One region of the Aquamicrobium terrae genome, then DNA from elsewhere that is predicted to be linked to it. Evidence: riboswitches for the same ligand, from Rfam matches in the RefSeq annotation. Region 1 holds a riboswitch; the other holds the start of a gene.

Region 1 (4,338 bases):
CAGCCCGGTGATCAGGATCAGGATCGCGAACAGTCGGGTTCGCATGGAACGCATAAGCCTCGTCTCCGCTCGCCTCGCCGCCTGTTCGGCGGCATGACGGTTTCCCTGCCTCATGCCGGCGCCTTAAGGCAATCTTAAGAAAGGGAGCGCCGGCTGCCCGAACGGAAGCTGTGCGCTGTCTGCAACACCGGATTTTTTACGTGTACGCAGGCTTTCCTTTTGCCCTTAAGCCTGCCTTAAGGTCCACCAAACCCTGTCGGCCCGACCAGCAGAAATCGAGGCCGTTTCCATGTCGATCACCCCGCACCGGATCATGCCGCAGCTCGCGAACATCGGTTCTTCCGAAACCCATGGCCCCACAGCGCTCAACCGCCGCGCGGCACTGGCGCTGACGGCGCTGGCGGCGGCCGGCATCGTCACCCCGGCGCAGGCATCCGCCGACGACGGGCTCAGCACCGAGATGATCCTCAACGATCCGGCGGACCCGAAGGCCGGCAACGCCAAGGGCGATGTCACCATCGTTTATTTCTTCGACTACAACTGCCCGTTCTGCAAGAAGACGGTCGATCCGCTCAACAAGGTCGTGCGTGCCGACGGCAAGGTGCGACTGGTCTACAAGGATTGGCCGATCCTCACCTCGGCCTCGATCTACGGCGCCAGGCTGGCGCTGGTGGCCCACCGCCAGGGCAGGTACGGCGAGGCCCATCATGCGCTGATGGCCATCAAGGGCGGCAGGGTCGAGGAAGACAGGATGCGCAAGGCGGTGGCCGGAGCCGGGCTCGACATGGCCCGGCTGGAGCATGACATGAAGGCGAAGGACGCCGAGATCACCGCCCTCCTGCAGCGTCATGGCGCGCAGGCCGACGCGCTCGGCCTTGCCGGCACCCCGGTCTTCCTCATCGGCCCCTTCCTCGTCGCCTCCGCGCTCGACGAAGCGGGCTTCCGGCAGGTTATCTCCGACGCGCGAGCGCGCGACAGCAACTGATACGAAGGACTTCAGGCATATGACCGACGCAATGGACGAGCGGCCGGCACGGCGCGTATGGACTGCGCTGGCGCTTCTGGCCTGCATGGGGCTGGGCGCCTGCGCCACATCTTCCGAGATGACCGTGACCAGCCCTGCGCCCGCGCCGCCTGTGGCCGAGCCCGCGCCCGCGCCGGTCGAACAGGCTTCGGTCACGCCGCCGCGCTATGGGCCGCGCCCCAATGAGCGTTTCCCGCTTCCGCAGGAAGACCTGTCCAAGATCCCGGAAAAATATCACCGCCAGATGGTCGACTATCGCAGCGACTATGCGCCTGGCACCATCGTCGTCGATCCCGCCAACCGCTTCCTCTACCTCGTCCAGGCCAATGGCAAGGCGCTGCGCTACGGCGTCGGCGTGGGTGCCGCCGGGCGCGGGTTCAGCGGCGTCACCGATCTCGCCTGGAAGCAGGAATGGCCGCGCTGGCGCCCGACCGACTCGATGATCGCCCGCGCGCCCGAGCAGTACAAGAAATATGAGAACGGCGTCGAAGGCGGCCCGACCAATCCGCTCGGCGCGCGCGCGCTCTACCTGTTCAAGGACGGCAAGGATACCTACTACCGCATCCATGGCACCAACCAGCCGAACAGCATCGGCAAGGCGGTTTCGGCCGGCTGCATCCGCATGTTGAACATGGACGTCGTCGACCTCTATCAGCGTGCCCGCCCCGGCTCAAAGATCGTCATCCTCTAAGCAGTCGCGAAAAAGGCGCGGCGGCTTTGCGGCAACGACATGCCTCCCGCCAGAAAACTCCCCGGCCGAAACCGCTGCCGGGGAGGTTTTTCGTGTCAGCCTCGGGCGGCATCCAGCCCCATCTGCCAGAAATCCGCCTCCAGCCGCGAGGCCTTGCCGAACAGGGCGGCAAGCTCCCCGAAACGCCGCTCCGTCATCGAGCGCGCCGCCAGATCGTCGAGCAGGTTGCGTGAACCGACGGCAAGCTGCTGGAATGCATCCCCGGCATATTCGCCGATCCATTCACGGTACGGGTGGTCTTTCAGTGCGGCGACGCCGTTTGGCGCCAATGCCTTGCCGATCTCGGCATAGCCGATGACACACGGCGCGAGCGCGACATGGAGGTCCAGCAGGTCGCCGGCCGCGCCGCAGTCGAGCACGAAACGGGTATAGGCGACGGTTGCCTGATGCTCCGGCACGGAGTGGAGTTGCTCGGGCAAGAGCCCCCAGCGCCCGCACAGCCGCACATGCAGCTCCGTCTCGTCGAGTATGCCGGAAAGCCCCGCCTGCGCCGCCCGGATTTCGGGAATGGTGCGGCTCTTGTAAGCCGCGAGCGCCCAGGCGCGCGAGAACTGGATGAGGAACAGATAGTCCTGCACCAGATAGGCCCGGAACGCCGCCTCGGGCAGCGTGCCCGCGCCGAGCTGCCACACGAATTCATGACCGACATAGCTCTGCCAGTCAGCGGCGGCAGCCTGCTTCAGCCGTTCGAACACATCCATTGCTTACTCTCCACTCTCATAGGCTGCATCGAAGAACGCCAGTTCCAGCGCCACGGCACGCGAGAAGAAATCGCGGCTCGTCTCCGATTCCGCCGGCCCGACACGGTCAAGCTCGGCGCGCAGGAAAGCCACGAAATCCCGGAAATCGGGATTGTCGTGCAGGGTGATCCACTCCGCGTGGACGAAGTTTCGCGGCAGCGGCGCCAGCGCCTTCATGGCCCAGTCGAGATAGAGCCATTCGGCGACATTGAGCACGGCAAGTGCCGCCGCATAGGAACGCGTGGCCGCCGCCTCGCGCATGATCGACTTGAAACCGGTGGTGGGCTGCGTGTCGGCAATGGCCGCCCGCTGCTTTTCGCTGACGCCGAGCGCGTCGAACGCGCGCAGGAAGTAGGTGTTCTCCTCCCCCGACACCATGCCGATAAAGCGCCCGAAGCGCAGCCGCGCCTCGAAACTGTCGCTGGTGGCGATGGCCGCGCCCAGCAAGGTCAGGAAGCTGTCGAGAAAGCGGTGGTCCTGCACGAGATAGGAGGCCATTACCTCGTCGGGCACCATGCCCTGAAACAGTTCCTGGACGAAGCGGTGCTCGACCGCCCGCGTCCAGGCCGGCTGGCTTTCTCGTTTCAAGGTTTCGGTGAAGCGTTCGGTCATCGTGCTGTCCTTTCGTGGATGACAGCGAGACCGTCTGTTTCAGGCTTTGTTTCTGGCATGGGCGGCCTCGCAAGGAGGCCGGCAAAAGGCAGCTTGAAATTCGCCATCCCTTCGCCGGCATGATCCGGATCAGGTTCGAAGGGTCACCGCGCTGCTTGCGCCAGCGGTCTCTCAGCCCCTTGCGGGACTCCCCTTGGTGAGATCGTCTTTTAGGAAATAAGGATTGGCCTGTCACCCCTCGCCTCGCTTCAACGGCAAAGGGTCCACCAAATTTTCAGAGAGGGGCAGCGGGACTCCCCCTGTCCGGTCAACTCCACGAGGCGTGGCAGCCACAGCCTCGCCGCAAACGCAAAACGCCGCCCCGAAGGGCGGCGTTCCGAAATCAGGAAAATGAGCTGTTCTGGATGACGATGAGAAGATTTTCATGCGTTTAGCAGACCTGGCAGCGACCTACTCTCCCGCGTCTTGAGACGAAGTACCATCGGCGCAGGGGCGTTTCACGGCCGTGTTCGGAATGGGAACGGGTGCAGCCGCCCCGCCATGACCACCAGGTCGGCAAAGCGCATGTTATCTGAGAAGCTGTTTTGTGCTGATGTTTTGCGTGTCTGCCTTGATCGCCTTTCAGCCGTCAGGCTGCAAGGTCGACCGACCGTCGGCGCTTGTGCGCCGCGCCCGCGCAGCGCCGCCCGAAGGGCGGAACCAGCGTGAGCGATAACAGACATCGCGCAGCGATGAACATTAGGAATGAGAACGATCAAGCCGATCGAACTATTAGTACCGGTAAGCTTCAAGCGTTGCCGCTCTTCCACACCCGGCCTATCAACGTGGTCGTCTTCCACGGTTCTTGAGGGAATACTCGTTTTCAGGTGGGTTTCCCGCTTAGATGCCTTCAGCGGTTATCCCGTCCGTATATAGCTACCCTGCTATGCGGCTGGCGCCACAACAGGTCCACCAGAGATACGTCCATCCCGGTCCTCTCGTACTAGGGACAGATCCTGTCAATATTCCTACACCCACGGCAGATAGGGACCGAACTGTCTCACGACGTTCTGAACCCAACTCACGTACCGCTTTAAATGGCGAACAGCCATACCCTTGGGACCTGCTCCAGCCCCAGGATGCGATGAGTCGACATCGAGGTGCCAAACAACCCCGTCGATATGGACTCTTGGGGGTCATCAGCCTGTTATCCCCGGCGTACCTTTTATCCG
Region 2 (4,338 bases), 1.4 Mb from region 1:
AGGGCATCGATCTGGGCCGCGACCATGCCGGGACTGATGTCTTCCACACCACGCACCCCTTGCGTGTTCTGGGCGGTGATGGCGGTGATGACGCTGGTGCCGAACACGCCGAGCGCCGAGAAGGTCTTCAGGTCGGCCTGGATGCCGGCCCCGCCGCCGCTGTCCGAGCCGGCGATGGTGAGTGCGATTGCCGTCATGGCCGATCTCCGGCGTTATCCACGGCTGCACGCATTTCGCGGGCGGCGCCTGCGATGTCGGCGGCGCGGAAGATGGCGGAGATCACCGCCACGCCCGATGCGCCCGCCTGCACCACCTCGCCGGCACGCGCGGTGTCGATGCCGGCAATGGCGCCGACCGGCAGTTCGGGTTTCGCTGCGCGGATGCGCGCGCGCAACACGCGAAAACCTTCGAGCCCGACCGGCGGATCGGGGTTCTTCTTGGACAGCGTCTCGAAGACGCCGCCGATGCAGGCGTAGTCGATGGGGGCGGCGATGGCCGCGTCGGCGTCCGCCTCGTTCTTCACCGTCAGGCCGATGATCGCAGCGGGGCCGAGCAGGCGGCGCGCGGTTGCGGCATCCATGTCGTCGCGGCCGATGTGGACGCCGTCCGCCCCGGCGGCCAGCGCGACGTCCACGCGGTCGTTCACCACCAGCGGCACGCCGGTGCCGGCAAGGGCGGCGCGGATGGCCTCGGCCTCGGCGATCATCTGCCGCGTGGAGGCTTCCTTGTCGCGATACTGGATGATAGTCGCGCCATTGCGTGCCGCAATGCCGGCCATTTCGGCCAGATTGCCGAGCGGACGCAGCGCACCGTCGATGATGGCATTCAGCCTGTAGTCAACCCTGTTCATTGTCTGCCTTTGCGAACTGAAGAACGTACGTGCCCTCAAGACTGGCCAGCGCGTCGAGCAGGGCCGGCTCGAAGCTGCCCGGCCCGGTTGCCGTCTTGCCGGCCATTTCCGCCGCGATGCCGAAGACGAGCATGGCGGCGCTCGCCGCCAGGAACGGATCGGCTTCGACGGCGAGGAAGGCGGCGATGACGGCGCCGGACAGGCATCCGGTGCCTGTCACCAGCGCCGTCAGCGGATGGCCGTTTTCGACGCGCAGCACCGCACCATTCCACGCGATGCGGTCCGCCTTGCCGGTCCGCACCGCCACCACGTCGGCGGGCACGGCAAGCAGGTCGTATTCGGCCGCGTTGGCGCGCAGCACCGCCGGGCCGCGTGCCAGCAACTCCTGCGCGAAGGCCGCGCGGGGCGGCGAGTAGTCGCAATGGGCGGGATCGAGCGCCCACGGCCGGCCCTTCTCATCGGCGACATCCACCGCGATGCCGATGGCCTCGCGGCGCTGCGCGTCCAGCGTGCCGAGATTGACCAGCAGGGCATCCGCCTTGGCGACGAAATGGCCGACCTCCTCCGGCGAAGAGGTCATGGAGGGGATCGCGCCAAGGGCGGAAAGCCCGTCGGCCACGAATTTGGGAACCACGCCGTTCATCAGGCAATGGATGCGCGGCCGCCGCCGACGCACCTCGCCCAGCAGCTCGGCCGCACGTTCGGGGATAGCGCCGCTCATTGCAGTTCCACCGCGATGTCCTCGATGGCGGGGGCTTTCCTGATCAGCCCGCTTTCCTCGAGGAATGCGCCGAAGCGGGCGTAGCGTGCGCGGTCGAGCGCCGAGGGGCGCTTGGCGAAGCGCGGCAGCGTGTCGATCCAGGCCTGCCGGTTCAGCTCGTTGTCGAGGTCCGGATGGGCCTTCACGAACAGCTTCCAGCCCTCCTCTGGATGGTTGGTGAGGTGGATCGCGCCCTTTTCGACGGCTGCGAGGAAGCGCTTGAGGCGGTCGTCCTCGACCAGGTCCGGCCGGGTCACGAACACCAGCTCGTCATAGACCGGAATGCCGTGTTCCTCGGGGAAGAAGGCGCGGCCTTCATGGCCTTCGAGCTTCATCTGGGTCAGCTCGAAATTGCGGTAGCCGCCGATGGTGGCGTCCACCTGGCCGCTGATCAGCGACGGTGACAGGGCGAAATTGACGTTGACCAGCTCGATCTTGTCCTTGTCGGCGCCGGCGCTCCCCAGCATGCGGGAAATGATGGCGTCCTCGAAGCCGGAGACCGAGAAGCCGATCTTCTTGCCTTCGAGGTCCTTCAGCTCCTTGATCGGCCCGTCGGCCAGAACCGTCAGCGTGTTGAGCGGGGTCTCGACCAGCGTTCCGAAGCGCACCAGCGACACGCCCGCGTCATGGTCGAGATAGAGGTTCGGCTGGTAGTGGATGCCGATCTCCGCCTTGCCGGAAGCAACGGCGCGCGGCACGATCGAGGGGTCGGCCGGCGGCACCAGTTCCACATCCAGCCCGGCCTCCTCGAACAGGCCGAGTTCCTTCGCCACCACCAGCGGTGCGTGGTCGGGATTGACGAACCATTCCAGCATCACGGTGAGCTTGTCGGCGGCATGGGCCGCCCCGGCCGTGGCGACGGACAGCAGGAGCGCGAGCGCGCAGGGTCGAATCATGTTGGCTTCCTTTGCTTGGGAGTGGAGGAAAAATCGCCTTCGCGCGCCCAGGGCGTGAGAAGGGGGGCAAGGAGGTCGACGGCCCGCCGCAGCGCCAGCGCCAGCACGGCGATGACGGCCATGGCCGCGAACATGGTGTCGGTCTGCATGCGGGCGTTGGCCTGCACCATGACGAAGCCGAGCCCGGCCGAGGCGCCCACCCATTCGCCGATGACCGCGCCCAGTGGGGCAAGGGGTGCTGCGACCCGCAGGCCCGAAATCAGGGCGGGCAAGGCAAGCGGTACGCGCAGCAGGAACAGCGTCTGCCGGTGACTGGCCGGGGTGAGAGCGGCGGCATCGACGATTTCGTGCGGCGTGCGGCGCAGCCCGTCGGCAAAGGCGGACGCCACTGGAAAGAAGATGATGAGCGTGGTCATCACCACCTTGGAGGTCATCCCGAAGCCGAACCACAGCACCAGCAGCGGCGCGATGACGAAGACCGGGAAGGCTTGCAGCACCAGCACCATCGGCCAGACGGCGCGCCCGAGTCGCGGGAAGGTGGCGATGGCAAGCGCGGTGGCGATGCCGGCCGTCATGCCGGCCGCGAAACCGGCGGCGATCTCGGCCAGGGTCACCAGCGCGTTGTCGAGAAGATAAAGCGGCTGCCGCCGGAAAGCGGTCGCGACCTCGAGCGGCGTGGGCAATATGTAGCGCGGCGGGGCGAAGGCGATGACGATCGCCTGCCATGAAGCCACCAGCACAAGGGCGGTGCGCAGCGCTGCCGAGACAGCCGACATGGACGCCGGCCCCTAGAAGGGAAGCCGTGTCGGTGGGCGAGGCTCGTATTTCGAATGCATGGCGATCTCCCGACTTGTCATCATGGAGATCCAGGTGTGCGAAGAATTGGCAGGATTGCCCGAAGGCCCTCGTTCCGTTCCTACGCCGGCATAACCCGGATCAGGTTCAAGGGTCCGGCTCTTCGCCATCTCAGCGCCGTGCGGCGCCCCCCTCGGAATGGCGCCATCTATGTTGCAAGCCGGCTGTGCTGTCAAGCGAGGTCAATGGAACCGGAGCGGCTTTGTCATCGGCCTGTCTCAAAGCCGTCATCGCGCTGTAATGTGCCGGCCCTAGCAAGCGGGTCTCTTTCGACGTTCACGGAGAACACGACAATGCGCAGCCTGCTCGCCATCCTGACCGCAACGACCGTACTGGTGCCGGCCGTTGCCGGCGCGGCCACGGTCTACCCGCTCGACCGGGCGACGATCCTCAGCGCGTCGCCCTTCGACCTGAAGGTGGAGTTCGACGGCGTCGTCGCCGGCTCCGATGTCAGCGTCACCATCAACGGCAAGCCGGCTGCCGAAGTGTTCGGCAAGGAAGCCACTTTCATCGAGAAGGAAGACGGTGTCGAGGCTTCCGCCGTGCGCCTTGAAGGCGTGACGATTGCCGAGCCCGGCACCTACACGGTTGTCGCCAAGGCCGGCGACGAGGAAAAGACCGTGACCTGGGAGGTTTACGGCACCTCCGCCGAGCCCAGGGCGAAGAACGTCATCTTCCTGATCGCCGACGGTCTTTCGGTGGCGCATCGCACCGCCGCGCGCATCATGTCCAGGGGCATGACCGAGGGCAAGGCCAACGGCCGTCTCAACATGGACGACCTCGACCGCATGGCCTTCATCGGCACCTCGTCCACCGAGGCCGTCGCCACCGACAGCGCCAACACCATGTCGGCCTACATGACCGGCCACAAGAGCGCCGTGAACGCGCTGGGCGTCTATGCCGACCGCACCGCCGATCCGTTCGACGATCCGAAGGTCGAGACGCTGGTCGAGGCGCTGCGCCGCCAGACGTCCAAG

What was found. A riboswitch is a leader RNA that binds a small molecule or an ion and turns the genes downstream of it on or off. The one in region 1 is predicted to bind thiamine pyrophosphate.
Region 2: linked by a shared signal. The riboswitch ahead of ACVCNR_RS13085 (ABC transporter permease) and the one ahead of ACVCNR_RS06365 (TenA family protein) in region 1 are both predicted to bind thiamine pyrophosphate.

The regions. Positions count from the first base shown of each region.
Region 1 covers NZ_JBRKLZ010000001.1:1,273,869-1,278,206, forward strand. The annotation lists gene ACVCNR_RS06345 (ATP-binding protein) at 1-54, opposite strand, end outside; gene ACVCNR_RS06350 (DsbA family protein) at 314-985, shown strand; gene ACVCNR_RS06355 (L,D-transpeptidase) at 1,005-1,715, shown strand; gene ACVCNR_RS06360 (TenA family protein) at 1,811-2,476, opposite strand; gene ACVCNR_RS06365 (TenA family protein) at 2,480-3,127, opposite strand; TPP riboswitch at 3,217-3,331, opposite strand; rRNA gene rrf (5S ribosomal RNA) at 3,565-3,679, opposite strand; rRNA gene ACVCNR_RS06375 (23S ribosomal RNA) at 3,878-4,338, opposite strand, start outside.
Region 2 covers NZ_JBRKLZ010000001.1:2,662,617-2,666,954, forward strand. The annotation lists gene thiD (bifunctional hydroxymethylpyrimidine kinase/phosphomethylpyrimidine kinase) at 1-197, opposite strand, end outside; gene thiE (thiamine phosphate synthase) at 194-850, opposite strand; gene ACVCNR_RS13075 (hydroxyethylthiazole kinase) at 837-1,571, opposite strand; gene ACVCNR_RS13080 (ABC transporter substrate-binding protein) at 1,568-2,506, opposite strand; gene ACVCNR_RS13085 (ABC transporter permease) at 2,503-3,282, opposite strand; TPP riboswitch at 3,403-3,505, opposite strand; gene ACVCNR_RS13090 (alkaline phosphatase) at 3,655-4,338, shown strand, end outside.